One region of the Promicromonospora xylanilytica genome, then DNA from elsewhere that is predicted to be linked to it. Evidence: riboswitches for the same ligand, from Rfam matches in the RefSeq annotation. Region 1 holds a riboswitch; each other region holds the start of a gene.

Region 1 (10,165 bases):
CAGGACGCCGAGCATGCCCGGGCCGAGGCTCTGCTGCGCGAGTTCGTGACGGCCACCCGTACCGCTGGGCTGGCCCCCGTGCCGCTCCGGGTCCAGGGGTACGGGGGCCGAGGCACCGTCCGCACGCCGCTCGAGGGCTGGTACCTGCGTGTCGACCGGACCGCCGGCGTCGGCACCGACGGCGGCTTCTACGTGCTCACCGCACCGATCGGGCTCCTCGACCGGGTGCGTGGGATCCGGCCGGAGCCGCGGCGTCCGCCGCTGCTGCTCGGGGCGGGAGGCAAGGACGGCGACTCCGTACCGCTGGCCGACGCCCTGGAGCGGCTGCTGCCGGGCTGGAGCTCCGCCTGAGCGGGGCGCCCAGCGTCACCAAACGTGTCGAACGTGCCCAGTTGCCCGCTGTCCAGGTGGGCGGGTCAGGGTAGGACGGCCACGGCACGCACCGGTACGAGAGACGTCGCGGTACGGCAGCACAGGGGCGGCGCCCACCCGGTACCGTCCCGGTGTGACCTCTGAAGGCTCCGGCATGTCGACGTCCGGCCCGTCCGTCCCGCCCGCCTCGGGAGCCGCGGCGACCCGCGAGGTCTTCGTGACGTTCCTGCGCCTGGGACTCACGTCGTTCGGTGGGCCGGTGGCACACCTGGGGTACTTCCGCGACGCGTTCGTGGTGCGGCGGCGGTGGCTCGGCGACCGTGCGTACGCCGACCTGGTGGCGCTCTGCCAGTTCCTGCCCGGGCCCGCGTCCAGCCAGGTCGGTATGGCGATCGGGCTGCACCGGGCGGGCATCGGTGGGCTGCTGGCCGCCTGGGCGGGTTTCACGCTGCCGTCCGCGGTGCTGCTGGTGGCCTTCGCGTACGGCGTCGCGACGTTCGGTGGCGACGCGGGCGCCGGATGGATCGGTGGGCTCAAGGCGGCGGCTGTCGCCGTCGTCGCGCAGGCCGTGCTCGGGATGGCCAGGACGCTCGCCCCGGACGCGCGCCGCGCGACCATCACGGGGGCCGCGGCGGTCGCGACGCTCCTTGCGCCGTCCGTCCTGGGGCTTCCGGTCGTGATGAGCCAGGTCGGTGTGATCGTCCTGTCGGGCGTCGCGGGGCTCCTGTGGCTCGCCCGCGCGTCCGACGACGACGGCAACGACGAGCCGTTCGCGGTGCCCGTCCGGCGCGGCGTCGCCGTGGCCTGTCTCGCCGTGTTCGGCGCGCTGCTCGTGGTGCTGCCGCTGCTGGCGAGCCTCTGGGGCGGCGGGGTGACGCGGCTCGTCGACGTCTTCTACCGCGCCGGGGCGCTCGTCTTCGGTGGCGGGCACGTGGTGCTGCCCCTGCTGCAGGCGGAGCTGGTGCCGTCCGGTCTGGTGGGCAACGACCAGTTCCTCGCCGGGTACGGCGCGGCACAGGCCGTGCCGGGGCCGCTGTTCACGTTCGCGGCCTACCTGGGCGCCGTCACCACGTCGGGGCCCACCGGGGTCGCCGGTGCGGCGATCGCCCTCGTGGCCATCTTCGTGCCGTCGGCTCTCCTCGTCGTCGGCGGGCTGCCGTTCTGGGAGCGCCTGCGGGGCGCGCCGCGCGCCCGGCGTGCGCTCACCGGCGTGAACGCCGGGGTGGTCGGGCTGCTCGCCGCCGCGTTGTACGACCCGGTGTTCACCCAGGGTGTGCTGGCGGCGGGTGAGCCGCTGGTCGCGCTGGCGCTCGCCATCGCGGCGTTCGTCGCGCTGGCCAGGTGGGCGGCGCCGCCGTGGGCGGTCGTGATCACCGCGGGGCTGCTCGGCTGGGCGGTGCTCTGAGCGCTCCGTCCCGGTGCGCCGGACGTCCTGGCGCACGTCCACCCGGAACACGGCCTAGGCTCGGCGACATGCCAGTCGACGACGACAACCGGCCCCTGACCCGGCGCGAACGGCTCCGGCGGCAGACGGTCGACGAGATCGTCCAGACCGCGCTGGAGCTGATCGACGTCGGCGGCGCGCACGGCCTGTCGCTCGCGTCGGTCGGCAAGGCGATGGGTATGACGTCGCCCGCGCTCTACCACTACTTCGCGTCCCGGGAGGCGCTGCTGGACGCCCTGGTGACGGCCGGGTACAGCGACCTCGGCGCGGCCGTCGCGCACACCGCCCGCGCGGCGGCCGACCGGCCGGCGCCCGAGCGCCTGGCCGCCATCGCGCACGCCTGGCGGCGCTGGGCGCTGGACCACCCACGCCGGTACTCGATGCTCTTCACCGGGAGCCGGCGCGAGACGGTGGACCCGCTGGAGAGCGTCGACACGATCAGGCAGAGCATGCTCGCCCTGGTCACGACGCTCCAGGACGTCGCGGCCGACGCCGGTCCGCGGGCCGACACGGGTGCTGACGCCGCGGCCGGGGCCGCAGCGAGCCCGGCGCCGGACCGGTCGGCGCTCGACGACGAGCTCTCCCGGTGGGGCAGGTCCCTCGGCGTCCCGACCGTGGCCGCGGCGCCGGCGCTCCGGCTCGCCCTGTCCACCTGGTACCGCGTCCACGGGCTCGTGTCCCTGGAGATCGTGGGTGCCTTCGACACGATGGGGCTCGACGGCGGGCGCCTGCTGACCGCCGAGATCGAGAGCCTGGTCGTCGAGGCCGGCCTAGCCGACCCGGCCACGGCCCGCAGGGCGCGTCACGGCACCAGCACCACCTTGCCGCCCGCGTGACCGTCGTCGACCAGGCGCTGTGCCTGGGCGGCCTCCGCCAGCGGTAGCACCTTCGCGACCGGCACCGACACCTCTCCGCGCGCCACCAGGCCCATGGTCTCGGCCAGCACCTCGGCCGACGGCTCCGACCGCTCGCTGAAATCGACGCCCAGGGCGAACGCCGCCGGGTCGGCGAGGGTCAGCACGCGCTCGGTGCCGCCGCGCAGCTCGATGCTGTCCGGCAGCACGCCGCTGCCCGCCGCGTCGAGCACGGCGTCGACCGTGGGCGCGAGCGCCCGCACCCGGTCGACCAGCCCCTCCCCGTACGTCGTGGGGGTCGCCCCGTACCCCGCGACTCGTTCCTGGTTGGCAGGGGACGCCGTGCCGATCACGCGCACGCCCGCCGCGACCGCGAGCTGGGCCGCCAGCCCGCCGACCCCGCCGCTCGCGCCGTGCACAAGGAGGGTCTCCCCCGCCTTGACGTCGAGGATGCGCAGCGCGCGCCGGGACGTCTCTGCCACCACGGGCACCGCGGCCGCCTGGGCCGCGTCGAGACCGTCCGGAACCCGGGCCCACAGGCCGAGCACGGCGTACTCCGCGGCGCCGCGGCCCGCCGGTCCCGCGACCCGGTCACCCGTGGTGACCCCGGTGACGCCGGCCCCCACCTGGTCCACGATCCCCGCGACCTCCTGGCCGGGCACCCCGGGCAGCCGCGTGCGGAACGCCGCCTCCATGGCACCCGAGCGCACCTTCCCGTCGAAGGCGTTGACGCCGACGGCCTCGACCCGCACCCGGACCTGGCCAGGGCCTGCCTCCGGCTCCGCGACCTCGCCGAGGTGCAGCACCTCCGGGCCACCGAACTCGTCAAAGACCACTGCTCGCATCGTGCTTCCTCTCCTCGCCACTCTTTGCTGTTCGGGACAGGTAACTGTCGTGAGCACCTCCGCTATTCCCGACCGGTGGTCCGAAGGCGACGAGTTCTATGATGAACCCCATGGCATCTGCCCCGGACAGTGAGTCGAACCCGTTCGCCACCGGGCCGCTCAGCCTCGCGGTGTTCTCGCTCGCGCGAGCGCACCGGGCGCTCGCCGCGGACCTGCTGCGTCCCCTCGGGCTGCATCCCGGCCAGGAGCTGCTGCTCATGTTCTTGTGGGAGCACGGGCCCCAGCGACAGACTGACCTGGCCCAGTACGTGGCCACCGACTCCGCGTCGATGACCCGGACGGTCCAGCGGCTCGAGCGCGCCGGTTTCGTGCGCCGGCGCTCCAGCCCCGGCGACCGGCGGGTCACCCTCGTGGAACCCACCCCCGCGAGCCTGGCGCTGCGGCCGCGCGTCGCCGAGATCTGGGCCCAGCTCGAGCGGGCGACGGCCGGCGACCTCAGCGGGGCCGAGCAGGAGGACGCGACGCGGCTCCTGCGCGCGCTCGAGGAGAACGTGGGCGTCACCGCCGCTACGTCGCCGACGCCTCGGACGACGGGCGGGCCGCCCACGCGTCGGACACCGGCGCCATCAGCTCCGGGTCGGAGGCCGGCTCGGACCCCGCAGGACCCTCCTCCGGACCGGCGGGGCCCGGGACGGTGAGCGTGGCGATGGCGGTGGTGACCGGGATGGCGAGCACCAGCCCGATCGACCCGACGAGCGTGCGCACCACCTCCTCCGCGATCTCGCCGGAGCTCAGGGCGGTGGCCGGCGACTGGTCCACGAGCCAGACCATCATCAGCAGGGGCAGGGCCGCGCCGACGTAGGCGAAGGCGATGGTGTAGACGGTCGACGCGATGTGGTCGCGCCCGATGCGCATGGCTCGCGTGAACAGCTCGGCCCGCGACGCGGCGGGCGCGACGCCCCGCAGCTCCCACACCGCGGATGCCTGCGTGATGGTCACGTCGTTCAGCACACCCATCCCGGCAAGGACGATGCCGCACAGGGCGATCCCGCGCAGGTCGGCACCCGGCGCGCTGGACGGCAGGAACGCGGAGGCCTCGTCGGTGGTGCCGGTGATCTGCGCCGCCCCGGAGGCCCAGGCCGCGAGCAGCGCGGTGAGCCCGAGGCCGACCAGGGTGCCGAGCAGCGCCGTCGACGTACGGGCCGACAGTCCGTGCGCCAGGTACAGGGTCACGAACATGACCAGCGACGACGTCACGAGCGCCACACCGATCGCGGACTCCCCCGCCAGCAGCGCGGGCATGGTGAAGCCGAGCAGCACGACGAACGCCATGCCGAGCCCCGCCATGGCCGCCAGCCCTCGCCAGCGTGCGACCAGCAGCACGACGGCGGCGTAGGCGAGGGCCAGCAGCGCGATCGGCACCTCGCGCTGGTAGTCCATGAACACCAGCGGGTCGACGCCGGGCTGGGAGACCTGGGAGATGTCGACGGCGGTGATGCGGTCGCCGTCGGCGAGCGGGACCGACGGGCCGGGCGACTGCATCCGGGAGGTCTCGCCGCCCGGCAGCTCGACGGGGATGCTTCCGGTGGCCGGGTCGGCGGGACCCGTGACGGTGACGTCGACGAACGACGTGCCCTCCGCCTTGGCCGGTACGCGGTCGGGCACGGCACCGGCGTCGGGCCACAGCAGCCACACGCCGACGAGGGTCAGGAGCAGGGCGGAGACCAACGTGATGACCAGCAGGAACGTCGTGCGCGGCGCGGCAGGCCCGGCCGAGCCGTGCGAGTGAGCGTGCGCCATGCGCACATCCTGACCCAACGGCGCGGCGGCGGCGCGGCGAGCGGCGACCCGGTTCTCCACGGCCCGCGGTGCGCCGCGGCTCAGCCGGTCGGCAGCAGCAGCGCGTCGAAGAGCGCCTCGGCCGCGCCGTCCTCCTCCACGGTTCCCGTCACGCGCGCGGCGACGGCACGGACCTCCTCGGGGGCCTGGCCCATGGCTATCGACACGGCGGCCCATGCCAGCATCTCGAGGTCGCCCTCGCCGTCGCCGACGGCCACGGTCCGCGACGGCGCGACCCCCAGCTCGACACGGATGATCTCGAGCGCGGTCGCCTTGGTGACCCCGGGGGCCGTGACGTCGACCCAGTCCACGCGGGCCGCGAGCGCCGTGACTCCCGACGCGCGCAGCGCCGGGACGAGCCGCTGCGCCCACTGCCCGTTGACCACCACCCGCGGCGTCGGCCGCCCCCAGACGCCCTCGATCCCGTGGACCACCTCCTGGGGCCCGCTGACGTGGCGTTCGGGCAGCCGCCGCGTGGCGCGGTACCCCGTGCCGACCACCTCGGCGGCGAGCCGCAGGTCCGGTCGCGTCCGGGCGACGAGCCGGCACACCGGCTCCGCGTCGACGGGGACCACCTGGGTGATGGCGTAGCCGTCCGGCCGCAGCCGCGCGGTCACCGCCCCGTTCGCCGCGACCGCCCAGCCGTCGCGGACGCCGAGCTGCCGCGCCGTCTGCACGGCGTCCGCGAGGGACCCGCCCGTGGCGATCACCAGGTGGTGGCCGGCGGCGCGCACGGCGGCCACCGCGTCGAGGACCGCAGGCGTGGGCCGGCGTCCGGCACGGACGAGCGTCCCCTCGACATCACAGGCGACGAGGGCTGGCGTGGACACGGACGCGTCCGACAGGACGGCGCCCCCGGCGGCGGTCGCGGTCACGATATTCCCCTGGTGATAGGCGATATGACGCATCCTGCCGCATACTGGGACATTTTGAAACTCCCGCCCAGGTCAGCCGCCTTTCAGGGCTATTCACGGCGCGGCGTACCAGGTCGGGCACGCGGGTAGGCTCCCCCGCGTGCTCAGCCCTGCGACACCCGACGATCTCGACGACCTGGCAGTCTTTCTCCGCACCGCCGACCTGACGGTCGCCGCTCTCGCGGAGCCCGCCGTGCACCTGTGGCTCGAACGCGACGACGCCGGCGCCGTGCGCACGACCACCGGGTTCGAGCTCGGCGTGAGCGGCGAGCACGCGCTCGTCCGGAGCGTCGCCGTCCGCCCCGACCTGCGCGGGACCGGCGCCGGCCGGCGGTTGGCCCGGTTCGCGCTCGACCGCGCCGCCGACGCCGGGGCGCGCCGGGCCTGGCTGTTCTCCCGCCGCTCAGGAGGCTTCTGGCAGAAGCTCGGCTTCGCCCGGACGACGACCGGCGACCTCGCCGCCGCGCTGCCGGACGCCCACCAGGTGCTGCTGTTCCGCTCGACGGGCCAGCTCGACCACGAGGTCGCGTGGCAGCGGCCGCTGCCCGCGTCTGATAATTTCGCCGCATGAGGTCTCCAGAAGCATCCAGGTTCGGGCTGCCGGTACTCCGGTAGCCCGAGATGCCCCTGTAGAGACCCGCGCATCCGAAGGGCCCCGTAGTGCCGCCTCCGGCCTACCCGTTCCCCCTCTCCCTTCGGAGTCGCTCATGCCTGTCCTGCTCCATGTGCTTGCCGTCGCCGTCTTCGCGCAAGGCACCTCGGAGTTCGTCCTCGCCGGCCTCGTGCCCGGCATCTCGGTCGACCTCGGCATCACCCTCGCCGAGGCCGGCTACCTGACCTCCGGCTTCGCCGTCGGCATGGTCGTCGGCGCACCGCTGACGGCCGCGCTCGGGCGCCGCCTGCCACCGCGGTGGACCCTGTCGGCCTGCCTGGCGGTCTTCGTCGCCGCGCACGCCGCCGGCGCCCTCACCGACCACTACGCCGTGCTGCTCAGCACCCGGTTCGTGGCCGCGGTGGCCAACGCCGGGTTCCTCGCGGTCGCCCTGTCGACCGTCACCCTGCTCGTCCCGACGGGTCGGCAGGCCCGGGCGCTCGCCGCGCTCCTCGGCGGCACCACGCTCGCCCTGATCGCGGGCGTCCCCGCCGGGGCCCTGCTCGGCGAGGTCTGGGGCTGGCGCTCGGCCCTGTGGGCGATCGCCGCGGTGTCGGCGCTCGCGCTGGTGGCCGTCGCCGTCCTGACGCCGGGCCGACTCGGCCCGCGCGCTCCGCGCGTCCGGGTCGACCTGGCCGCCGAGCTCCGCACGCTCCGGTCCCCGGACCTGCTGCGGTACCTCTCGCTCGGGGTGCTGGTGAACGGCGCGACGTTCTGCGCGTTCACGTACCTGGCGCCGCTGGTCACGGAACGCGCGGGCCTCGGCCCCGCGCTCGTGCCGCTGGTGCTCGCGCTGTTCGGACTGGGGGCCTTCGGCGGGGTCTCGGCAGCGGGCCGCCTGGCCGACCGGCACGGGCACCTGGTCCTCGGGATCGGCCTCCCGCTTCTCGTCGCGGGCTGGACGCTGTGGGCCGCCCTCGCGGCGAGCCCCGCGGCGGTGTGGGTGCTCGCGCCGGTCCTGGGCGCGCTCTCGTTCGCAGCCGGCGGCACGCTGATCGCGCGCAGCATGGCCTCGGCGCACGCGCCCACGATGGGTGGGGCGTTCTCGACGGTCGCGCTGAATCTCGGCGCGCTCGCCGGCCCGGTCCTGGGCGGCCTCACGATCGGTCCGCTGGGACTCGTGGGACCGCTCGCGGTGAGCGCGGGGCTGGCCGTCGTCGCCGTCGTGCTCTGGTCCGCAAGCAGCGTCGCTCGCCGCAGCGCCCGTTGACCACAGCAGTTGCTGCCAGGCTGGACCCGGTCCGGCAGCAACTGCTGTGGTCAACACCTGGGATCCGGGGCGACCGGTCCCGCGGGGCCGGCCTGTCAGGAGCCGTGCTTGGCACACTTTTAAACTCACTGTTCCGTGGGCCAGGGAGCGTCCCGAGGCGTGGACGGTTTTTCGACCACATCCCGGGCATGCCTACGATCCAGTCTCATCATCCAGAGCGGTCGAGAGTCCTGGCTCAACGACACCGCAGCAACCTGCCCCCGAACCGCCACACTCGGGCAAGGTGCTAACGCCAGGTCCGATGGAGCTGATACGCATGGCAGTCGAGCACGCACTCCCCCACCTTCCCCACGCCACGATCCTGGGCTACCCGCGCATCGGCCGGCGGCGCGAGCTCAAGCGCGCCGTCGAGTCCTTCTGGGCCGGGCGCACCACCGCCGACGAGCTGGAGGCCACCGCCGCCGGCCTCCGCCTGGACACCACACGGCATCTGGCCGGGTTGGGCCTGGACGCCGGCGCCGGCGCCGTTCCCGGCTCGTTCTCCTTCTACGACCAGGTGCTCGACGCCGTGGCTCTCCTGGGCGCGGTGCCGGACCGGTTCCGGGACCTGGCCCGCGACGGCGAGGGCTCGCTCACCCTGGAGGGCTACTTCACGCTGGCCCGGGGCGACGGCGACAAGCCGCCGCTCGAGATGACCAAGTGGTTCGACACCAACTACCACTACCTGGTCCCCGAGATCGGTCCGGACACCCCCATCGGGTTCGTGGACGACCGGACGGTGCGCCAGTTCACCGAGCTCACGGCGCCGGCGGACGGCGGCCAGGCCGTCGTGACCCGCCCCGTGCTGGTGGGGCCGGTGACGTTCCTGCTGCTCAGCAAGGCGGCCGACGGCGCCCCCGACGGCTTCCGCCCGCTCGACCGGCTCGACGACGTCGTCGGCGCGTACGCCGAGGCGCTGCGCGCCCTGGCCGCCGCGGGTGCGCCCTGGGCGCAGCTCGACGAGCCCGCCCTGGTCACCGACCTGCTCGACGTCCCCTTCGACGAGGTCGCCGACGCCGTGCGCCGGGCCTACGCGCGGCTGGCCACCGAGCTCTCCTCCGCTCCCGGACCGGACGGCGCGGCCGAGCGTCCCGCGATCCTCGTGACGGCGCCGTACGGGGACCTCCGCGGCGGCCCGGGCGACGGCCTCGCGCTCCTGGCGGGCACGGACGTAGAGGCGATCGCGATCGACCTGGTCAAGGGCGCGGTACCCACCGGGCCCGTTGCCGGACTGCAGACCAAGACGCTCGTCGCGGGCGTCGTCGACGGGCACAACATCTGGCGGGCCGACCTCGACGACCGCCTGACCGCGCTGGAGGGCCTGACCGCGCCGGGCACCGGCCTCGGCGCGGGGGCGGTCGCCGTCGGTACCTCGACATCGCTGCTGCACGTGCCGCACGACGTCGCCGACGAGCCCCGGCTGGACGCCGGCCTGAAGTCCTGGCTCGCGTTCGCGGACCAGAAGGTCGCCGAGGTCGTCACCCTGGCCACGGGCCTGACCGACGGCCGCACGGCAGTCACCGACGCACTGGCGGAGTCAACGGCTGCCCTGCGGTCGCGGGCCGAGGCAGCCGGCGTCGCCGTGCCCGCCGTGCGGGAGCGCACCGCGGCCCTCACCGCCGCGGATGCCGAACGCGCGCCGTACGCGCAGCGCGCCGCCGCCCAGCAGGCGAGGCTCGCCCTGCCGCCGTTGCCGACCACCACGATCGGGTCGTTCCCGCAGACGGCGGAGATCCGCCGCACGCGCGCCTCGTGGGCGCGCGGCGAGCTGTCGGACGCCGACTACACGGCCGCGATGCGCGCCGAGATCGCGAGCACCGTCGCGCTCCAGGAGGAGCTGGGTCTGGACGTGCTGGTGCACGGCGAGCCCGAGCGCAACGACATGGTGCAGTACTTCGCCGAGCAGCTCGACGGATTCGCGACCACCGTGCACGGCTGGGTGCAGTCGTACGGCTCCCGCTGCGTGCGGCCGCCGATCCTGTGGGGTGACGTGTCC
Region 2 (10,165 bases), on a different contig from region 1:
GCGCCGTGCGGCTGCCCGAGGTCGCCTACCAGGTGGCGGACGTCGACACGTCGGCAGAGGCCGGGCATCTGGCGGCGTACCAGGATCTGGTGGGCGAGCCGTCGTCGGAGGTGCTGCCGGCCGGGTTCCTGCACGTGCTGGCGTTCCCGCTGGCCACGGCCGTGATGGTGCGTGGGGACTTTCCGCTGCCGCTGCTGGGCATGGTGCACCTGAGGAACTCGGTGCGGGTGCACCGGCCCGTGCGGCTGGGCGAGACCCTGCGGGTGCGGGCCTGGGCGCAGGACGCCAGGCCGCACCGCCGGGGCGTCCAGGTGGACCTCGTCGCCGAGGTGCTGGTGGGCGGGAAGCTCGCCTACCAGGGGGTGTCGACGTACCTCGCCAAGGGCTTCACGGCTCCAGGCGGCGCGGAGCCCGCTGCCGAGGCTCCCCGCGAGGAGTGGACGGCGCCCCTGCCGACCGCACGATGGAGGCTGAGCGGCGGGACGGGACGGGCCTATGGCGCGGTGTCCGGCGACCAGAACCCGATCCACACGTCGAGCCTCGGCGCCAAGGCGTTCGGGTTTCCCCGCGCGATCGCGCACGGCATGTACACCGCGGCGCGGGCCCTGGCCGAGGTCGGTCCCGTCCACCGCGGCGAGCGGTACGAGTGGACCGTCGAGTTCTTCAAGCCGGTGCTGCTGCCGAGCACGGTGGACGTGGCGATCCGCCGCCCGGCGGACGCGGGCACTGCGGGCGCCGCGGGCACTGCGGGCGCCGACGCCTTCGTGTACGAGGGCTGGCGCTCGGGCCGGAACACCCGCCACTTCCGGGGCACGGTCACTCCGCTCTGACCACGCGAGAAGTCCGCCTCCATCATGCGATCAGGCTGGGGAGACCCTGAAGCCTCAAGCCTGATCGCATGGTGGAGGCGGACTTTCGGCCTGCCGGACAGCCAGCCGGGGGAGGAGCAACTCCTCCCAGAGGACCGCCCGCTTCGGACGGAAGAAGCCCGAGTGCCCGATGCGGGCCAGGCCATGGTCTGCGGCGCGCATCTCGACCAGCTCGATGTCGGCGTTCGGGAACTCACGGCTCCAGTACCAGATGGACTCCGGGGAGATCAGCTCGTCGTCGTCGGTCCAGAGGGCCGTGACCGGCGTCCGCACCTTCGCGAAGCGGTCCCGCAGCTCGGGGTGCTCGCTGAACAGGTAGTCCGGGTGCAGGCACCAGCGGCCCCACTGCCGCATGACGCCGCCGGGCAGGTCGTCCAGGATCCGGAGCCGGCGGCCCGGGTAGTAGCCGACCGCGGCGATCGCCACGGGCGCGATGGCCCGCCACAGGAGCGGCGACCAACGCTTGATCATCGGCGCGGCCTTGCCCCGCCAGCCGGTCCCCGAGGCCACCATGACGCAGGCGTCCACGCCGACGTCGGACAGGAAGCCCAGGCTCTGGCCGCCGAACGAGTGGCCCACCCAGGTGAGCGGGACGCCGGCGGCGTCGGCCCGCGCGCGGGCGTGCCCGGCCGCGAGCTCGGCGTCGTGGTACCAGTCCAGGGCTGTCGCCGACGAGTCCCGCATCGGGCCGTAGAGCTCGGGCTCCGAACCGCGGTACGAGAACGTGAGGACAGCGAAGCCCCGGTCCGCGAGCCAGCTCGCCGTGTGCCGGTAGAACCGCATGGGCATGGCCATCGCCGGCGCGATCGCCACGATGCCCACCGGGTCGCCGTCGGGCAGGAACCAGCGTCCGGCCACCCGCACGCCGTCCTCGGCGGGAAAGCTCACGTCCTCGGTGGTCACGTGCCGGAGGCTATCAATCCCGTATCCTCACGACGGCGGCGAACTTCATCCGGTGGGAGGGTACCCATGCTCGGTGACGTGCTCGGCCTGACGAAGACGCAGTCCCTCGCCTATCGCGACCTGGTGGCCTCCCCGTCGCTCGACGCGGCGGAGCTCGGCCGGCGGCTCGGGTGCGACCCCGGTGACGCCCTCGACGTGCTCCGCGCGCTGGAGAGCCACGGCCTCGCCGCACGGCAGAGCGCCGACGACTCCCGCTTCCAGGCCGCTCCCCCCGAGATAGCGCTCGGCGCGCTGCTCGCCCGCCGCAAGGACGAGATCCGCGCGGCACAGGTCGAGCTGATCGAGCTCGAGGAGGAGTTCCGGCGTTCGTCCGCCCTACGGCCGGCCACCGACGTCGTCGACGTGGTACGCGGGGCCGACGCCGTGAAGCACCGCATCATCCAGCTCCAGCTCGGCGCGCGAGAGACCGTCGAGTCGTTCACCAAGCCGCCGGTGTTCGTCATGCCCGCCGACGAGAACACCGCGGAGGACCAGGCGGTGGCCCGCGGCGTGCGCTACCGCGTCGTGATCGACCGTGTCTTCCTCGACACCGGCGTGCTGCGGGTCGACGACGTCGCCCAGGCCCTCGAGAACGGCGAGGACGTACGGTTCTCCGAACGTGTGCCGATCAAGCTGTTCATCATCGACCACCGGCTGGCCTTCGTGCCGATCCAGACCGTCGTCGAGGCGGGCACCGAGGGGTCCGACCTGGCGCCCGACCTGGTGGGCGCGCTGATCATCCATCCGTCGGGCCTGCTGGACGCCCTCATCGCCCTGTTCGAGAGCGTGTGGCGAGACGCCACACCGTTCGCCCCGCCCGGTGAACGGTCCGCCACGGCCGACCTCGACCAGGAGGACAGCCGCATCCTCGCGCTCATGCTGGCCGGCCTCACGGACCAGTCCGTGGCGAACCAGCTCGGGCTCTCGCTGCGCACCGTGCAGCGGCGCGTCAAGGTGCTGATGGGCGTCGCCGGCGTCTCGACGCGCATCCAGCTCGGCTGGCACGCCGCGCGTAAGGGCTGGATCTGAGGGCCCGCTCCGTGGCAGCGTGGTCGCCATGACCAGCCTGGCGTGCATCCTCCGCCCCTCGACACCGCCGTCACGCATCATCCCGCTCGCCCGCGCCGTCGAGGCAGCGGGGGTCGACGAGATCTGGCTCTGGGAGGACTGCTTCCAGACCGGCGGCATCTCGACCGCGAGCGCGATCCTGTCCGCCACGGAGCACGTGCGGGTGGGGATCGGGGTGCTGCCCACGCCCCTGCGGAACGTCGCGCTCACCGCCATGGAGGTCGCGACCGTCGACGGGATGTTCCCCGGGCGGCTGATCCCGGGGATCGGCCACGGCGTACAGCCGTGGATGGCGCAGGTGGGCGCCAAGGCCGCCTCGCCGCTGACCCTCATGCGCGAGTACTCGGCCGCGCTGCGCGCCCTGCTCGCCGGTGAGCGGGTGACGGCGTCGGGCCGGTACGTGTCCCTTGACGACGTCGCGCTCGACTGGCCGCCCGCCCGGCCCGTGCCGGTGCCGGTCGCCGCCACGGGGCCGAAGTCGCTGCGCCTGGCGGGCGAGGTCGGCGACGGCGTGGTGCTCGAGGGTTCGGTCGGCCTGCCCGGCCTGCCCGCCGCGCTCGAGCAGGTCGCCGAGGGCAGGGCGGCGGCCGGCCGGGGCGACGCGAGCTTTCCCGTGATCCAGTTCGTCTCCGGGGGCACGGGGCCCAGCGCGGTCGCACGCCTGCGGGCGGAGCTGACCGCCTGGGGCAGCGACGTGGCCGACGACACGGCCCTCGCGGGCTACGCCCTGTGGGGTGACGCCCAGGCGCTGGCCGACGGTGTCCGCCGGTACGGCGAGGCGGGCGTGGACACCGTGGCGCTCCAGCCGACGGAGGACGACCCGGACCTGGAGCGGCTCATCGACGTGCTGGGCGAGGCGCAGGCGCTGCTCGGGTCGGAGTAGCCGATCCCTTCGGGGGATCCCGCTGGCCCGCACGCAGGACGCACGACGCGACGCCGGGGTCGCACCGCCTCGCGGCGGTGCGATCCCGGCGTCGTCGTCGCGCGGGTCCGATCAGACGATCAGATGTCGCGCGGCGGAGGCGCGAACGACCCCGAGGTGCCCGGGTCGGTGCGGGGCACGGTCCCGTGGGCCGTGCCGGGCTCCGCGGCGGGCGTGGCAGCGGCGGCACCGCCCGACGACAGGTTGCCGAGGAAGCCCTCGACGCGCGGCCGCATGGGACCGATCAGCGCACCGCCGACGCCGACGATCAGAATTCCGGCCAGAGTGGCCAGGAATGCCACGAGGACAGGCATTGTCACCGTGGTGCCGATGCCGATCTGGTTCACGGCGGCGATAATACCCAGCGCGATGATGAAGAAGGACACCGACTTCGCGACCAGGGGGCCGTAGGAAACCCGGCCCATGGAGTTCAGGAGAAGGTCCTTCACCGCATTCGCGATGGCGCCCGCGATCACCACGATGACGATCGCGACGACCAGCTTGGGAAGCCAGGCGACGATGTCGTTGACGATCGCGCTCACCGGGTTGGTGGGACCGAACGCACTCAGCGCGAGCTGGAGCGCGATGAGCAGGATGAAGTAGTAGATGATCTTCGTGAGCAGCGCGATCGGCTCGATACCCGACCCGGAGAGCATCCGGTTGGCGCCCGCCTTCTCGAGCACCTTGTTGAAGCCGATACGCGTCAGGATCATCCCCACGAACCGGGCGATCGCCTTGGCGATGAAGTACCCGATGAGGAAAACGATCAGGAACACGAGGAGCTTCGGGATGAAGCTCGCGATCGCGCCAAGGGCGTTCGTGAGCGGCGCCAGCCAGTCGACCTGGATCGGTACGACAAGACCTGCATTGAGGAATGGCATAGTTCTCTCCCCCTTCGAGACTTTTCTCGTCACCTCCGCTACGCCACGGTGGCGCAGCACAAAGGTGCCAGCACTCCACGAACATATGCCGGAGAAGCGCATTCTGCGCGGCGTGGCATTGCTTCCTCAGCGCACCATTAGGCAGAGAAAGCGCATATGTGCAGGTCAGACGGCCGCGCACGGTCTGTCTGATTGATGAATCTGCCCAGGTCCGCTGTAGAGCGGGTGAGACATAAGCGGCATTTCCGCGCACCGGCCGGTGAGCGCATAGCCTGGCCGGATGGAACCCCTGCACGAGAAGACGGCTCTTGAGCTCCGCGACCTCCTCGCCGCGGGAGAGCTCACTCCCGCCGAGGTCACCGACTACTTTCTCGACCGGGTGGAGCGGCTCGACGGCGCGGTCGGCGCCTTCGCGACCGTCACACCGGAGCTCGCCAGGGAGCGCGCGGCGGCCCTCGGGCGGGCGGGTGGCCCGGCCGTGGACGCCCCGGCGCCCGGCAGTCTCTGGGGCCTGCCGACGGGGGACAAGGACCTGTGGAACCGCGCGGGCGTCCCGACCGGGTTCGGTTCCCGCGCCTTCGCCGGCCTGCCGCCCGCCGCGGAGAGCGACGAGCTGGTCCGGGTCCTCGATGCCGCCGGCGTCGTCAGCCTGGGCAAGACGGCGGCACCCGAGCTCGGGTTTCCTGCCTACACCGAGCCGGTCGACGCGCCGCCGGCCCGCACACCGTGGGACCTGACCCGCGGCGCGGGGGGTTCCAGCGGAGGCGCGGCCGCGGCGGTCGCAGCGGGCATGCTGCCGTTCGCCCCCGGGTCCGACGGCGGCGGCTCGGTCCGCATCCCCGCGGCGGCCTGCGGCGTGGTCGGCCTCAAGCCGACGCGCGGTCTCCTGCCCGCCGGCAGCGGGATCGACTCGCTGGGCGGGCTGGTCGTGAACGGGCCGATCGCGCGGAACGTCGCCGACGCGGCCCTCCTGCTCGAGGCGATGCTCCCGCGACGCGCCGACGGCGGCGTGGCACACCCGTTCTCCTTGCGCGCGCCGTCGTACGAGGCGGGCGCCTACCTCGCGGCGGCGCGGCGCGCCGTGCTGCCGGACCCGCTGACCGGGCACACCGGTCCGGACGGCGGGACCGCGCGGATCGGGGTGACCACCACGTCCGCATGGGACGGCTTCTACGCCATCACCGTGTCCCCGGAGGCCACGGCCGCACTGGACGCGGGCGTCGGCGCACTGGCGGGGCTGGGGCACGCGATGGACGAGATGGTCCTCGCCGAGGCACCCGAGTACGCGCCCGCGTTCCGGACCCTGTGGATGGGCGGCGCGTCGGCCGTGCCGATCGACGACCCCGGGACGCTGGACAAGCTGGAGCCGCTGACACGGTGGCTGATCCGGTCGGGCCGCGAGGTGCCCGCACGACAGCTCGCCGAGGCGCTGCGCACGCTCAACGGCTACGAACGCTCGCTGGTCACCCAGATCAGCATGTACGACGCCGTCATGACGCCCGCGCTCGCGCTCACGCCACGGCCGGTGGGCTGGTACGACGCAGACGACCCCGAGCGGAACTTCGAGCAGCAGTGCCAGTACACGCCGTACACCTCGATGCTCAACGTCGCGGGTCTGCCCGCGATCACCGTGCCGACGCACTGGACCGCGGCGACCGCCGAGGCGCCGGCCGGACTACCGATGGGCGTGCAGATCATCGGCAGGCCGGGCGGCGAGCTCACCCTCCTGGCGCTGGCGGCGCAGCTCGAGGCGGCCCTGCCGCAGCGGCCCGGCTTCCCGCTCTGACCCGTTGGTTCATTCGGGGGCAGGGAGGCAGCCGAACGCCTCGTCGAAGCCCAGGGCCGCCGTCGCCAGGAGGCCCGCGAGGCCGGACCCTTCCGGGACGGGGCGGGGGTCGTCGGTCACGACCCACAGCCCGTCGACGACGTCGTAGCCGGCCTGGGGACCGTCCGTCACCAGGCTGCCGACGGCGGCGATCAGGCGCTCCACCTCTTCGCCCGCCGTGCCGACGCCGACCGAGGCCCGCACCGCCCCGGCGTCGAACCCGAGGCGGCCGAGCAGCGGGTGGGCGCAGAACCGCCCGTCACGCACACCGATGCCGTGCTCGGCGGACAGGTACGCGGCGACCAGGCCGGGGTCGTAGCCGGTCACGGTGAACGTCACGACACCGACGGGGTCGACGGCGTCGGCCCAGACCCGGACCACCTCGACGCGGTCGATCGCCTCGAGCCCGGACACGAGCCGGCGGCGCAGCGCGTTCTCGTGCGCCACGACATCCGCTGCGTCGAGCGCCGCGAGCTCCTCGCATGCGGCGGCGAGCGCCACCGCACCGATCACGTTGGGCGATCCGGCCTCGTGCCTGGCGGGCCCCTCGTGCCAGTCCGTGCCCGCGACGCGCACGCGGCGCACGGCGCCGCCGCCCGCGAGGTACGGCGTGCCGGCGTCGAGCCAGTCCCGGCGGCCCACCAGCACGCCCGAGCCGAACGGCGCGTACGTCTTGTGCCCCGAGAAGGCGAGGTAGTCGACGCCCGTCGACTCGAGGGAGATGCGCCGGTGCGGCACGAGCTGGGCACCGTCGAGCACCACGCGCACGCCGAACTCGTGGGCGACGGCGACGATCTGGTCGACGGGGAGCGACTCCCCCGTCACGTTGGAGGCGCCGGTGAGGGCCAGGAGCGCGAACTGTCGGTGCGCTGCGGCGGCCGCCAGCTCCTCGCGGATCTGGGCGAGCGTCTCGGCCACGGTGGCGCCGCCGGTCAGCACGGTCGCGTCCGTGCCGCGCTGCCACGGCAGGAGGTTGGCGTGGTGCTCGACGTCGAGCACGAGCACCCGGCCGGGCTCGCCGTCGGGCTGGGCGGGGACGCATCCGGCGAGCAGGTTGAGGGAGTCGGTGGTGTTGCGCGTGACGATCGTCAGGTCGTCGTCGCGGGCGCCGACGAACGCGCCGATGGCACGGCGGGCCGTCTCGTAGAGCGCGGTGCTGACCTGCGAGAGGTAGCCGGCGCCGCGGTGGACGCTCGCGTACAGGGGAAGCACCTGGGTGACTCGGTCGGCGACGGCCTGCAGCGCGGGGGCCGACGCGGCGACGTCGAGGTTGGCGTACGGGACCCGCGTCCCGTCGACGAGCGGCACGGCCGTCCCGCCGCCCACCACGGGGCGCAGCGGGGCGACGTCGGCCACCGTGACGTCGTCGGCGAGGATGGTGGTTGCAGACATGGTGCCCTCCAGCACGGTCCTGGGGGGAAGCCCCCGCGCTTGCCACGCACGGCTGCGCGTGGCCAGGTCGTCACCCGGGGCACCCCGCCGCGGAGGAGGGTTGCCGGCCAGCGAGCCGGGGCTTCGCGCTGGCGCTCATGACCTGGCGTCATCCTGTGCTGCGGGAAATGGCCTGTCAACGCACGTCTCAAATACTGGTCTCACCATCCGGTCGACAGTCCACCGATGTTCTGAGTGTTCGGACCGAACCGAACAATACGATACGGTGGCTTCATGAGCGCCGTCGAGGACTTCACCGAAGAGGCTGGGCTGTTCTACGAGCGGCTCGGCCTGAGCCGCACCGCCGGCCGCGTCATCGGGCACCTGCTCGTGTCGGACGACGACGGCGCCGACGCGCCCGAGCTGTGCGAACGGCTGGCCGTCGCCAAGAGCAGCATGAGCGTGGCGCTGCGCCAGCTCGACCAGGCGGGCATGGTCGAGCGGTTCCGGCGCCGGGGCGAGCGCCGGGACCGGTACCGGCTCACCGAGGACGTCTTCGGCAGGGCGTTCCGCGCCAAGCTGGCGGAGCTCGACGCCTTCCAGCGGCTCGCCGCGCACGGCCTCGCGGCGGTCGGCGACGACCCGCACCGCCGCAAGCACCTGGAGAACATGCGCGACATGTACGCGTTCATGGCGGACCGCTTCCCCGCCCTCCTGGACGAGTGGGAGGCCTCGCGATGAGGGTTCTCCTGGTCACCATGGGCAGCCGGGGCGACGTCGAGCCGTTCGCGGCCCTCGCCGCCGCGCTCGCCCGGGCGGGCCACGAGCCGCTGCTGGCCGCGCCACGGCGCCTGACCGAGGACGCGGCGGCCCGCGGGATCCCCGTCGCGCCGCTCGACGACAGCATGTTCGCCCTGCAGGAGGAGGTCGCGGGGAAGGGTGCGCGGGCGTCGATCACGGCGGCCCGGTCGGCCCTGCCGCTGCTGCGCCGCTGGCTCGACGACCTGGCGACCCTGCGGGACGCCGGAGCCGACGTCGTCGTCCACGCGCCCAAGGCACTGGGCGCACCCCACCTCGCCGACCTGCTCGGCGTGCCGTCGATCGCCCTGCTGCCCGTCCCGCTGTTCAGCCCCACGGCAAGGTTCCCGTCGCCGCTCAGCCCGGTCCGGCCGCCGCGGTTCCTCAACCGGGCGAGCTGGCGGCTGGCCGCCGCGGTCGAGGCCCCGTACCGGCGCATGGTCCGTTCCTGGCGGTCCGAGACGCTCGGCCTGACCGGCCCGACGCCGGGGCTTGCCGAGCGCGTGGCGCGCGACGGCGTGGTGCACGCGTGGAGCCCGCACCTGTTGCCCGCGCCGGACGACTGGTCGGCGGACCTCGCGCCGACAGGCTTCCTGACCCTGGCGCCCGACGAGGGCCGGACGCTGCCCGCCGCACTGGACCGGTTCCTCGACGCCGGTGAGCCGCCGGTGTACGTGGGGTTCGGCAGCATGCTCGCCAAGGACCCGGACTCCTTCACCCGGGCCGTGCTCGACGGTCTGCACGGCTCGGGACGGCGCGCGGTCCTGGCGACGGGCTGGGGTGCGCTCCGGCCGACGCACGTGCCGGACGGCGTCCACGTGATCGACCAGGCGCCGCACGGCCTCGTGCTGCCACGCACCGCCGTCGCGGTGCACCACGGCGGCGTCGGCACCGTGGCGGCCGCCATGCGGGCCGGCGTGCCGCAGGTGATCAGGCCGTTCCTGGGTGACCAGCCGTTCTGGGCGCGCCGCGGGCACGAGCTGGGGATCGCCGCACCCCCGCTGACCGGCAGGCTCACCGCCGAACGGCTCGCCGCGGCGATCGACGACGCGGCGGCCCGGGCGGACACGGCACGAGGGCTGGCGGCCCGGGTGAACGCGGAGGACGGCGCCGCCGCCGCGGTCGCGCGGGTCGAACGGGTCGCCGTCGCCTGACCGGTCGGTCCGGGCTCGACGCCTGGTCAGTCCCGCTCGGCGGCCCCGACGAGTGCGGCGATCCGCTGCGCGTCCGCACGGTACAGGGCGACGTGCTCGCGCAGCTCGGCCGGACCTCCGTCGTCGGCCCGCGCCTCGGTCCACGCCGCCAGGTCGTGCAGCCTGCCGACCATCGCCCCCAGCACCTCGGCACGCGAGTACGCGAACCCGTACGCGGAAGTCAGCGCATCCAGCCTCGCCATCGGATCAAGGTGCCCGACGGCGTAGCCGACCCCCGCGAACGCGTCCCCCGACAGCGGCGCGATCCGGTAGGCGAGGTAGGCCAGGTCCCGCAC
Region 3 (10,165 bases), on a different contig from region 1:
TGACGGGATCCATCCCCGGCTATGACGCCGACACCGTCATGACCATGATCTTCAAGTACCTGCAGAACCAGCGGCAGATCGACCTGGCGAGCGCCCTGTCGGTCATCGCGTTCCTGGTGGTCATCGGGATCGTGGCCATCTACGTGCGGGTCGTCCGACCCCTGGAGGAGGTCTGATGGCCGCGATCACGGGGACGGCCCCCCGCAGGACCAGCCGCCCCACGGGCGCCGACCGCACACGGGTGCGCAAGTACACCGCCGACCAGGTGCCCATGGGGTCCCTGCTGCTGCGCATGTTCACCGGGTTCGTCGTGGCCGTGGTGTTCCTGCTGCCGTACCTGATCATGTTCTTCGGCTCGGTGAAGACGAAGGCGGAGATCAGGTCGGTCGATCCCACCTACTTCCCCACGGAGTGGCACTGGGAGAACTACGTCACGATGTGGTCGACGCCGGAGACCCCGCTGGCGCAGAACGTCATCTCGACCCTCGTCATCTCGCTGTGCGCCACGCTGCTCGTGCTCGCGGTCGCGCTGCCCGCCGCGTACTACACGGCGAGGTTCCGGTTCAAGGGGCGGCTCGTCTTCCTGTTCCTCGTGATCGTGACCCAGATGGTTCAGCCGGCGGTGCTCACCTCGGGCTTGTTCCGGGAGTTCATCGCCATCGGGATCCTCGACACGTGGGCGGCCATGATCCTGGTCAACGCGGCGTTCAATCTCTCGTTCGCGGTGTGGATCATGCACAGCTTCTTCGCGGCCATCCCGCGGGAGGTCGACGAGGCGGCGCAGATCGACGGTGCGGGCACGTTCGCCGTCCTGACGAAGATCAACCTGCCGCTCGTGTGGCCGGGGATCGTGACCGCCGTGATCTTCACGTTCGTCGCGTCCTGGAACGAGTTCGCCGCCTCGCTGGTGCTGCTGACCACGCCGGGCAACCAGCCGCTGTCGGTGGCGCTCACCAAGTTCGTCGGCCAGTACGAGACCTCGTGGCACTACGTGTTCGGGGTGTCGATCGTGGCTATCATCCCCGTGATCATCCTGTTCATGGCCATCGAGAAGCGCCTGGTGGGCGGCCTGGTGGCAGGGTCGGTGAAGTAGCGGGATAGTCGGTGGACCAGGGCGTCTCGACCCACGGACGAAATCCGTCCCAGTGCTGGACAATCGCTTAGCATGGTGGCGATCCCATCCAGAGCGGTCGAGAGTCCTGGCTCCCTGACACCGCAGCAACCTGCAGACTTCCTGCCCCGCAACCGTGGCGCGTGGACGTAAGGTGCTCACGCCAGGTTCGATGGAGCAACCATGGTCGTCGAGGCTTATCCGCACCGCCCCACCGTGTCGTTCGAGCTGATGCCACCGCGTCGGCCCGAGGCCGCGCCCAACTTCTGGGAGACGGCCCGGCGGCTCGTGGCGGCGCGTCCGGACTTCGTCTCGGTCACCTACGGCGCCGGCGGGGGTGACCGGGCGACGTCGCGCGAGGTGCTCGCCACGCTGCTGAGCGGTACCCCCGTGCTCCCGGTGGCCCACCTGACGTGCGTGGGCGCGTCCCGCGAGGACGTGTCCGAGGTGATCGACGAGTTCCTCGAGGCCGGTGTGCGGTCCTTCCTCGCGCTCCGTGGCGACCCGCCGCGCGACGAGCCCGACTGGCGGCCGGCGTCGGACGGGGTGCGTTCCAGCGTCGACCTGGTCCGGCTGCTCACCCAGGTGGACCAGCGTCGTGTCGCCGCCGACGCCAGCGCTGCGCTGCGGGCTGCCGCCCGACCCCTCACCATCGCCGTGGCGACGTTCCCGGACGGCAACCCCGGGGCGGGCACCACGCGCGGTCAGGAGGTGCGGCGGCTGCTGGAGAAGCAGGAGGCCGGCGCGAGCTTCGCGATCACCCAGTTCTTCTACCGGGCGGAGTCCTACATCGGGTTCGTCGAGGAGGCGCGCTCGGCCGGCGTGACCATCCCGATCCTCGCCGGGATCCTGCCCACCACGGAGGCTCGCCGGCTGCGCCGGGTCGAGGAGCTCACCGGCGTGGTGGCGCCGGCCGGTCTCCTGCGCGACCTGGACGGGCTCACCGCACCCGACGGCTCCGTGGACGCCGAGGCCCAGCACGAGCACGGCCTCCGGTACTCCGCTGCCCTCGCCCGCGAGGTACTCGACGCGGGAGCGCCCGGTGTGCACGTCTACACGTTCAACAAGCACCGGCCGGCGCTCGACCTGCTCGAGCGCGTCGGCCTGACGGGGCGTGCGGCGGCCTGACGGCGTGAACCGGCCGGTCCGTCGGCGGCTGACGGCGCCCGGCGGTGCACAGCGGTGCAGCCCATCCAGTGGTCCCACGGTGTGGCTGTGAGATTGCCCGCCCCACCGTCCACATCCCCGCGAGTGCAGAGTTAGTCGCGGACCTGATCGCCGAGTGCAGTGTTGGTCGCGGCTGAGGACTCCTCAGCCGCGACCAACACTGCACTCGGCAGCGGTGTCGGCGACAAAGTCTGCAGTCGGCGGAGGGGCAGCCGGAGAGCCAGTCGGCAGCAGCAGCGGCACACGGCGGCGGAGCCTGCACCCGACCGGGAGCGGCGTCAGTTGTCCGCGCGCTCCTGGCCGCTCATCGCCTGGATGGACTGCATGACCTGCTCGGTCAGCTCACGGCGGGCCTGAGCGGGCTTGGTGCCGGCCGCGATCTGCCTCGACGGGTCGATCGGGACCCCGAAGTGCAGCTCTACCCGGGCGAACCGCGGCATCTTGCCGATGGGCTTCACCTTGTCCGTCCCGAGCAGCGCCACCGGGACCACCGGGGCCTTGCCGGTCAGGGCCAGCCACGCGACGCCGGTGTGCCCCTTGTGGAGCTTGCCGTCGCGCGAGCGGGTGCCCTCGGGATAGATGCCGAAAGCGCCCCCACGCTGCAGCACTGCCAGGGCGTCCTCGAGGGAGCGCTGCCCGGCGCGCGGGTCGTCCCGCTGTACCGGGATGTCACCCATCTTGGTGAAGAACCAGCGGGAGAGGCGCCCCTTGATCCCCTTGCCGGTCCAGTACTCGGCCTTGGCCAGGAACGCGACGTGGCGCGGCGCCATGATCGGGATGAGCAGCGAGTCGATGAACGACAGGTGGTTGCTCGCCAGGATCACGGCGCCGCGCTTCGGGATGTTCTGCAGGCCAGTGACGCGCGGGCGCAGAAGCACGAGCACGAGGATCGAGAGGATGAGCTTGAGGAACCGGTACGTCACCGGCCTATTGTGCACCCCTCAAGCGTCCCTGTGGACGGGGTGATATGTGGTGAAAAAGACTAAAGAGACCTACAACCTCGTCCGCCGGTCAGGCGACCTGGTCGCCGGCACTCTCGTCGCCGTGGGCCGCCTCGATGGCTGCGACCTGGACCTGGACCTCCCGGACGCGTGCGACGTCGAGCTTCTCGCTGCGGTCGAAGCGGTAGACGCCGTTCTCCTCCTGGAACACGTCGGTGAGCTGCGTGTAGCAGTAACCGAACATGCGGGGGTCGCCGAGCAGCGCGTCGGTGAGGCCGCGGAACCGGGCGTGGAACTCCTCCTCGTCCACGACCCGCTGGCCGTATCCCCAGGAGTCGGGGGAGCTGCCGGACGCGGTGGCTGCCGCCTCCGGGTTCCACCAGATACCGCCGTACTCGCTGACGAAGTACGGCTGGCCACGGTACGGCACCGACATCTTCGTGCCGTTGTCGCGCGTGTTCTCGTACGGGCGCCCCTCGGCGAGGCCACCCACCTGCTTCGCGAACTCCGTCGGCTCCTGCTCGTACAGGTGCGAGTCCCAGATGTCGGTCTCGAGGACGCGGTGCGAGTAGCCGCTGGCGTCCAGGACGGGCCGGGACGGGTCGGCCACCTTGGTGGCGAGCCACATGGCCCGGGTCACGTCGTCGAGCTGCGTGATGCGGTCGTGCAGGTCCTGGTGCGTCTCGTTGAGCGGGCACCACCCGATGATCGACGGGTGCGAGTGGTCGCGCTGCAGCGCCTCCATCCACTCGGCGACGAACGACGTGGTCTGCCGCTGGCCGTCCGCCGGTGTGCCGTAGCCGCTGACGCCCCAGTCGCCGAACTCGCCCCAGACGAGGTAGCCGAGCCGGTCGGCGTGGAACAGGTAGCGCTCCTCGAAGACCTTCTGGTGCAGGCGGGCGCCGTTGAAACCGGCCGCCAGGCCGAGCTCGACGTCGCGCGCGAGCGCGGCGTCCGTCGGCGCGGTCATGAGCGACTCCGGCCAGTATCCCTGGTCCAGGACGAGACGCTGGAACACGGCCTCGCCGTTGATGCGCACCACCTGTCCGTCGATGGACACGGAGCGCAGGCCCGCGTAGGAGCGCACGGAGTCGACGACGGCGCCGTCGGCGTCCCGCAGCTCGACGTCCACACCGTAGAGGTGCGGGTCCCCTGGGCCCCAGGTACGCAGACGGTCCGCGGGCACGACGACGCGCAGCGCCGGCGCCAGGTCCAGGTCCGCGCGCGCGGTGGCGGCCGCCACCTCACCCTCCGCGTCGGTCAGGGTGACCGTCACCGTGTGGCCGCGGCGGTTCGCCGACAGCGGGACCACGACGTCGAAGGCCGAGCTCGCCAGGTCCGGCGTGATCCGCGGCCGGCGCAGGTGCGCGGCGGGCACCGGCTCCAGCCACACGGTCTGCCAGATGCCCGTGGTGCGGGTGTAGTTGCACTCGAAGTTCTCGTAGCGGTTGCTCTGCTTGCCGCGGGCCTGCGGTCCGTGCCGCGTGTCCCTGGCCCGCACGACGACGGTGACCGTGTCACCGGGGCTCGCGATCCCGTGCAGGTCGGCCGTGAAGGGGGTGAACCCGCCGCGGTGCCGTACGACCTCCGTGCCGTCCACCCACACCGTGGCGTCGTGGTCGACGGCGCCGAAGTGCAGCAGGACGTGCGGGTCGTCGCCGACGGCGGACCACTCCGCGGGGACGGTGATCTCGCGGCGGTACCAGACGGCCTCGAGGAAGTCGGTGTTCTCGATACCGGAGAGCTGTGACTCGGGTGCGAACGGGACGACGATCTCGCTCTGGAGCGGTCGGTCGACCAGCCCGCGCTCGAGCCCTGAGTCGCCCGAGTCGATCTCGAACTGCCAGGTGCCGTTCAGGTTGAGCCAGTGGTCCCTGGCCATCTGCGGGCGGGGGTACTCGGGGCGCGGCACGGCTGTGGCCGTCGGCGCGCCGGCCGGCGAGAAGCGGTCGAGGAAGGTCATCAGCTGCTCCATTGCGTCTACGACATGTGCGCCGTGATTCAACACGTCTTCCGATCGGAATGCAACGTTGTATCACCGCGAGACGCCCGGGCGTCTCGCGCGGCGAGGCTCCGTACGGCGCCCCGGGCTCAGGCCTGTGTGCTCTCCCGGACCAGCAGTCGGTGGGGCATGACGGCGTCGACCGGCTCGATGGACGAGTCCTCGAGCTGGGCGAGGACCCGGTCCACCGCCGTCTCCGCGATCGCCCGTAGGTCGGGCGCGACAGTGGTGAGCGACGGGTTCGAGAAACGACCGTCCTCCGTGTTGTCCCAACCCGTCACAGCCAGGTCCTCGGGGACGCGCACCCCGTTGCGGCGCAACGCGTACAACGCACCCAGCGCGAGCTCGTCGTTGGCGCACACGAGCCCGTCGATCTGGCCGATGCGCGGCAGCACCGCCTCGACCGACGCCGCACCGGAGCTGCGCGAGAACTCCGCCGCGCCGAGCACCCAGCGCTCGTCGACGTCGATCCCGGCCGCCGCGTGCGCCTCGCGGAACCCCTGGACGCGCGGGGCGCCCGTGCGTGCGACGCCCCGCGGCTCGTCGCCGAGGAACGCGAGCCTGTGCCGCCCGGACGCCAGCAGGTGTTCCGTGACCTGCGCCGCCGCGCGGACGTTGTCGATGCTCACGTGGTCGGTGCGGCGTTCGCGCGCCGGGTCCTGGTCGGCACGCTCACCGAGCAGGACCAGGGGCACGCTGCCGCGCACCTCGTCGATCTCGGCCGGGAAGAGCTCCAACGGCGAGAAGATGATCCCGTCGATCGACTGGACGTCGAAGCCCCGCGCGACCTCGAGCTCGGTCTCGCGCGTGGACCGCGTCTCCTCGATGAGCACCCGGTAGCCGCGCGAGTTGCCGACGTCGATCATCTGGTGTGCGAGCACCGAGAAGTACGGCGCGTGCACCCACGGAACCGCGAGGGCGAGCGTGTTGGTGCGCCCGCGCCGCAGCTGTCGTCCGGCGAGGTTGGGCCGGTAGCCCAGCTCGGCGATCACCGCCTCGACCCGTGCCCTGGTCGCGTCGCCGACACGCCCTGTCTCGTTGACAACGTTGGAGACGGTCTTCCACGAGACCCCGGCCGCGGCAGCGACCTCCTTGATACCGACCCGCCGGCCCGGCTGTTCCGACAACCCCGTCACTTCCTTCCGCACCGTTGCCCCTTGACGGGACGCCCGCCCTAGTCCATCGTGATCCAACGTTGGAGCGCAACGTTGCACCATTGGAGGTCGATGATGACCGTGCTACGAGGACGTGGCGTCCCGGGGCAAGGCAGCCCCGTGATCGCGTCGAGGACCCGCAGCCGAGCGGAGAGTTCCGGTGGCCTGAGCCGCCGCGACCTCCTCCGTGCTGCGCTGGTAGGAGCCGGCGGGGTCGCGCTCGGCGGGACGCTCGCCGGCTGTGCCACAGCGGACGCGGCAGGCGCCGGCCGCACGTCGGTCATGATCTGGGACCTCTTCTCGGGCGGCGACGGTGCGCTCATGCAGGAGATGGTCGGCGTGGTCGCGTCGGCCAACCCGGACATCACCGTCGAGTCGACGACCCTCGCCTGGGGGCCGCCGTACTACACGAAGCTGGCGATGGCGTCGTCGGGAGGCCGACCGCCCGAGGCCGCCGTCATGCACATGTCCCGGCTCGCCGGGTACGCGCCCGGCGGGCTCCTCGAACCGTTCGACCTCGACGCGCTCGCCGCGCTGGGGGTGGGCGAGGAACACTTCGCCCCAGCCGTGTGGGAGAAGGCCCAGTTCGACGGCCAGCTCTACGCCCTGCCGCTGGACACCCACCCGTACATCGCGTTCAACAACCCGACGATCGTGAAGGACGCCGGGCTGGCGACCGCGGACGGCAAGCTCGACGTCGACGCCGTGGCGGGGGCCGACAACTTCCTCGCGGCGGGCCGCGCGCTGGCCGAGGTGACGGGTGAGTCCGGCGTCGGCTGGGGCTACCAGCGCGACCCCGCCGGCTGCTGGCGCATGTTCTGGGGCCTCTACTCCCAGAACGGCGGCGGCTACGAGCTCACGCCCGGCCGCCCGGCGGCGCTCGACGAAGAGGCAGCCGCCGAGGTCTTCGAGTTCCTGCAGGCCATGCTCGACGGCACGGTCGCCGCGAAGAACCAGGACGGCAACGCCGCGTCCGCGCGGTTCATGGCGAAGCGCACCGGCATGATGTTCGCCGGTGAGTGGGACCTGCCGATGTTCCGCGACGCCCTGCCCGACGTGGGGGCCACACCGTTCCCCGCAATCTTCGACACCCCGGCGAACTATGCCGACTCGCACGCGTTCGTGCTTCCCCGGCAGGCCCAGGCGGATCCCGCCGCTCGCGAGGCGACGTACCGGGTCCTCGCCGGCCTCCTCAAGGAGGGCCTGACCTGGGCATCGGCCGGGCACATCCCGGCCTACCAGCCCATCGTCGAGCAGCCGGCGTACCAGGAGCTCACCCCGCAGCGCGACTACGCGCCGGCGGCCGAGGTCGCCGTCTTCGACCCCGACGCCTGGTTCACGGGTGGCGGCAGCGACTTCCAGACCCGCATGGCCGACGCGATGACCGACACGCTCGCCGGCACCGCACCGCCCCGTACCGCCGTGACCCGAATGCTGAGCGAGATGGACCGCTTCCTCGCTCTGCCCAACCCCGCCTGATCGAGAGGACGACGATGACTGTCTCGAACACCGGCGTCACCGCGCCCCCGGGGCGGGCCCTGCCCGGCCGGCGGGCCACCACCAGCGGCGGCGCGACCACCCGCACCACGGAGAAGTCCCTGCGCTCGCGGGACCGGTCCGGCTACCTGTTCGTGGCGCCGTTCGCCGTGGCCACCGGAGTCTTCCTGGTGATACCCACGCTGTACGGCCTGTGGATGAGCTTCACCAACCAGAGCCTCACCGGTACCGGCAGCGAGTTCATCGGATTCGCCAACTACGCCGAGGCGTTCGGCGACCCGCAGGTCTGGCAGACGCTCTGGAACACCGTGTGGTTCACGATCCTCAGCACCGTTCCCCTGGTGCTGGTCGCCCTGGTCATGGCGCTGCTCGTCCACACCGGCCTGCCCGGGCAGTGGGTGTGGCGCATGTCGTTCTTCGCGCCCTACCTGCTGACCAGCGCCGTGGTCTGGCATCTGAGCAACTGGATGTTCCAGCCCGACATCGGCCTGCTCGACACCTGGATGAAGGGCCTGGGCCTGGAGCCGCTCGGCTGGCTCACCGACGAGAACGTCGCGATGTTCTCCATCGCGGGGGTCACCGTGTGGTGGACCGTCGGCTTCAACTTCCTGCTCTACCTCGCGGCGCTGCAGGGCATCCCCGCCCAGCAGTACGAGGCGGCGACGATCGACGGCGCCGGCGGCTGGCGCAAGCTGTTCTCCATCACGCTGCCCCAGCTGGGCACCATCACCGGCGTCATCGTGGTGTTGCAGCTCCTCGCCTCGCTCAAGGTGTTCGACCAGATCTACATGCTCACGGCGGGCGGGCCGAACGGCAGCACGCGGCCCATCCTCGAGTACATCTACGACACAGGGTTCACGAACTACCGGCTCGGCTACGCCTCGGCGATCTCCTACGTGTTCTTCGCCCTGATCCTCGTGTTCACGCTGGTGCGGCTCATGCCGGCCCGGAAGGAGGCCTGAGATGGCTGTCGCCGACCTCACCGACATCCGCCGGAACAAGGCCGCGCAGGAGCGGGCCGAGAACCGGACCCTCACCAACCTGACCATCGGGCCGTCGCCCTGGGCACGGGTCGGTGCGCTCGTGGCGCTCGTCGTGCTCGCCGGGATCTGGGTGGTGCCCCTCGTCTGGGGCGCCGTCACGAGCTTCAAGCACGAGGCCGAGGCCGCTCTCCCGGCCTCGCTGTGGCCCACCATGGGCTGGACGGTCGACGCCTACCGGTCCGTGCTCGGCAACAGCGACCTGCTGCTGTGGATGTGGAACAGCCTGGTGGTCGCGGTGCTGGTCACGGCGCTCACCGTGCTGATCTCCGCGATGGCCGCCTACGCCTTCTCGCAGACGCTGTTCAAGGGCCGGGCGCTGATGCAGTGGCTCACTCTCGCGGCGATCATGATGCCCACGCAGATCCTCATCGTGCCGTTGTTCCGGGAGATGCAGGTCCTGGGACTCGTGGACACGTTCGCGGGCATCGTGCTGCCGCAGATCGTGGCACCCGTGATGGTCTTCATCCTCAAGCGGTTCTTCGACGCGATCCCGCAGGAGCTGCTCGACGCCGCCCGGATCGACGGCGCCGGGCCGTGGCGCCTGTTCTGGACCATCGTGGTGCCCCTGTCGAGGTCGATCCTCGTGGCCGTGGCGATCTTCGTGTTCATCGGCGCGTGGAACAACTTCCTGTGGCCGTTCATCGTGACCACCGACCCGCAGTTCATGACGCTGCCCGTCGGCCTGTCGACGGTGAAGGACGCCTACGGCGTGCAGTACGCCCAGAACATGGCCTCCGCGATGATCGCGGCCCTGCCGCTGCTCATCCTGTTCATGTTCTTCCAGCGTCGCATCGTGCAGGGCGTGGCGACGACCGGCATGGGCGGTCAGTAGCAGCCACAATCGGGTGTGGCTACTCCGACCCCGCACCCCTCACAGCGCCCGCACCTCGCCGCGGTGGTGGAAGACCGCTTCTACGCCGCGGCGGGGTGGGCGCTCTCCCGTGCGGGCTGGCGGCCCCGCATCGAGACCTATACCGGTTACGGCACACCGGACCGGGTGCGGGTGCTCGCGCGCGTGCTCCTCGCACGGCCGGGGCCGGTCGTGCCCGACCGTGACGCGCTCCGCGCCGGCCGGCGCGGGTTCCGCCATTTTCTGACCGTGCCGGCGCCGGACCACCGGGTACGGGTCCAGGTGGGCGGGCACACGACCGTCGCGACGAGCGACCGTGCCGGCTACATCGACGTCGAGGTGCCTACCGAGGTCCCGCTGCCCGCCGGCCGGCAGTCCGCGGTCCTGACCCACCTCGACG

What was found. A riboswitch is a leader RNA that binds a small molecule or an ion and turns the genes downstream of it on or off. The one in region 1 is predicted to bind S-adenosylmethionine.
Region 2: another riboswitch for S-adenosylmethionine. It lies ahead of ACYVK7_RS00850 (aminotransferase class V-fold PLP-dependent enzyme); the one in region 1 lies ahead of metE (5-methyltetrahydropteroyltriglutamate--homocysteine S-methyltransferase).
Region 3: another riboswitch for S-adenosylmethionine. It lies ahead of ACYVK7_RS16165 (methylenetetrahydrofolate reductase); the one in region 1 lies ahead of metE (5-methyltetrahydropteroyltriglutamate--homocysteine S-methyltransferase).

What each region holds. Positions count from the first base shown of each region.
Region 1 covers NZ_BAAGRP010000007.1:60,766-70,930, forward strand. The annotation lists gene ACYVK7_RS08125 (hypothetical protein) at 1-351, shown strand, start outside; gene chrA (chromate efflux transporter) at 527-1,777, shown strand; gene ACYVK7_RS08135 (TetR/AcrR family transcriptional regulator) at 1,846-2,652, shown strand; gene ACYVK7_RS08140 (NADP-dependent oxidoreductase) at 2,619-3,515, opposite strand; partial or broken gene ACYVK7_RS08145 (MarR family winged helix-turn-helix transcriptional regulator) at 3,626-3,931, shown strand; gene ACYVK7_RS08150 (YibE/F family protein) at 4,083-5,315, opposite strand; gene ACYVK7_RS08155 (HAD family hydrolase) at 5,396-6,229, opposite strand; gene ACYVK7_RS08160 (GNAT family N-acetyltransferase) at 6,369-6,839, shown strand; gene ACYVK7_RS08165 (Cmx/CmrA family chloramphenicol efflux MFS transporter) at 6,976-8,130, shown strand; SAM riboswitch class I at 8,336-8,438, shown strand; gene metE (5-methyltetrahydropteroyltriglutamate--homocysteine S-methyltransferase) at 8,447-10,165, shown strand, end outside.
Region 2 covers NZ_BAAGRP010000001.1:185,442-195,606, forward strand. The annotation lists gene ACYVK7_RS00820 (MaoC/PaaZ C-terminal domain-containing protein) at 1-830, shown strand, start outside; gene ACYVK7_RS00825 (alpha/beta hydrolase family protein) at 885-1,772, opposite strand; gene ACYVK7_RS00830 (helix-turn-helix domain-containing protein) at 1,839-2,840, shown strand; gene ACYVK7_RS00835 (LLM class flavin-dependent oxidoreductase) at 2,869-3,762, shown strand; gene ACYVK7_RS00840 (membrane protein) at 3,882-4,784, opposite strand; gene ACYVK7_RS00845 (amidase) at 4,963-6,468, shown strand; gene ACYVK7_RS00850 (aminotransferase class V-fold PLP-dependent enzyme) at 6,478-7,899, opposite strand; SAM riboswitch class IV at 7,930-8,042, opposite strand; gene ACYVK7_RS00855 (GbsR/MarR family transcriptional regulator) at 8,173-8,619, shown strand; gene ACYVK7_RS00860 (glycosyltransferase) at 8,616-9,830, shown strand; gene ACYVK7_RS00865 (phosphotransferase enzyme family protein) at 9,857-10,165, opposite strand, start outside.
Region 3 covers NZ_BAAGRP010000019.1:13,822-23,986, reverse strand. The annotation lists gene ACYVK7_RS16175 (carbohydrate ABC transporter permease) at 1-176, shown strand, start outside; gene ACYVK7_RS16170 (carbohydrate ABC transporter permease) at 176-1,093, shown strand; SAM riboswitch class I at 1,175-1,290, shown strand; gene ACYVK7_RS16165 (methylenetetrahydrofolate reductase) at 1,295-2,239, shown strand; gene ACYVK7_RS16160 (lysophospholipid acyltransferase family protein) at 2,557-3,201, opposite strand; gene ACYVK7_RS16155 (glycoside hydrolase family 2 protein) at 3,290-5,182, opposite strand; gene ACYVK7_RS16150 (LacI family DNA-binding transcriptional regulator) at 5,311-6,369, opposite strand; gene ACYVK7_RS16145 (extracellular solute-binding protein) at 6,496-7,854, shown strand; gene ACYVK7_RS16140 (carbohydrate ABC transporter permease) at 7,869-8,834, shown strand; gene ACYVK7_RS16135 (carbohydrate ABC transporter permease) at 8,836-9,747, shown strand; gene ACYVK7_RS16130 (App1 family protein) at 9,763-10,165, shown strand, end outside.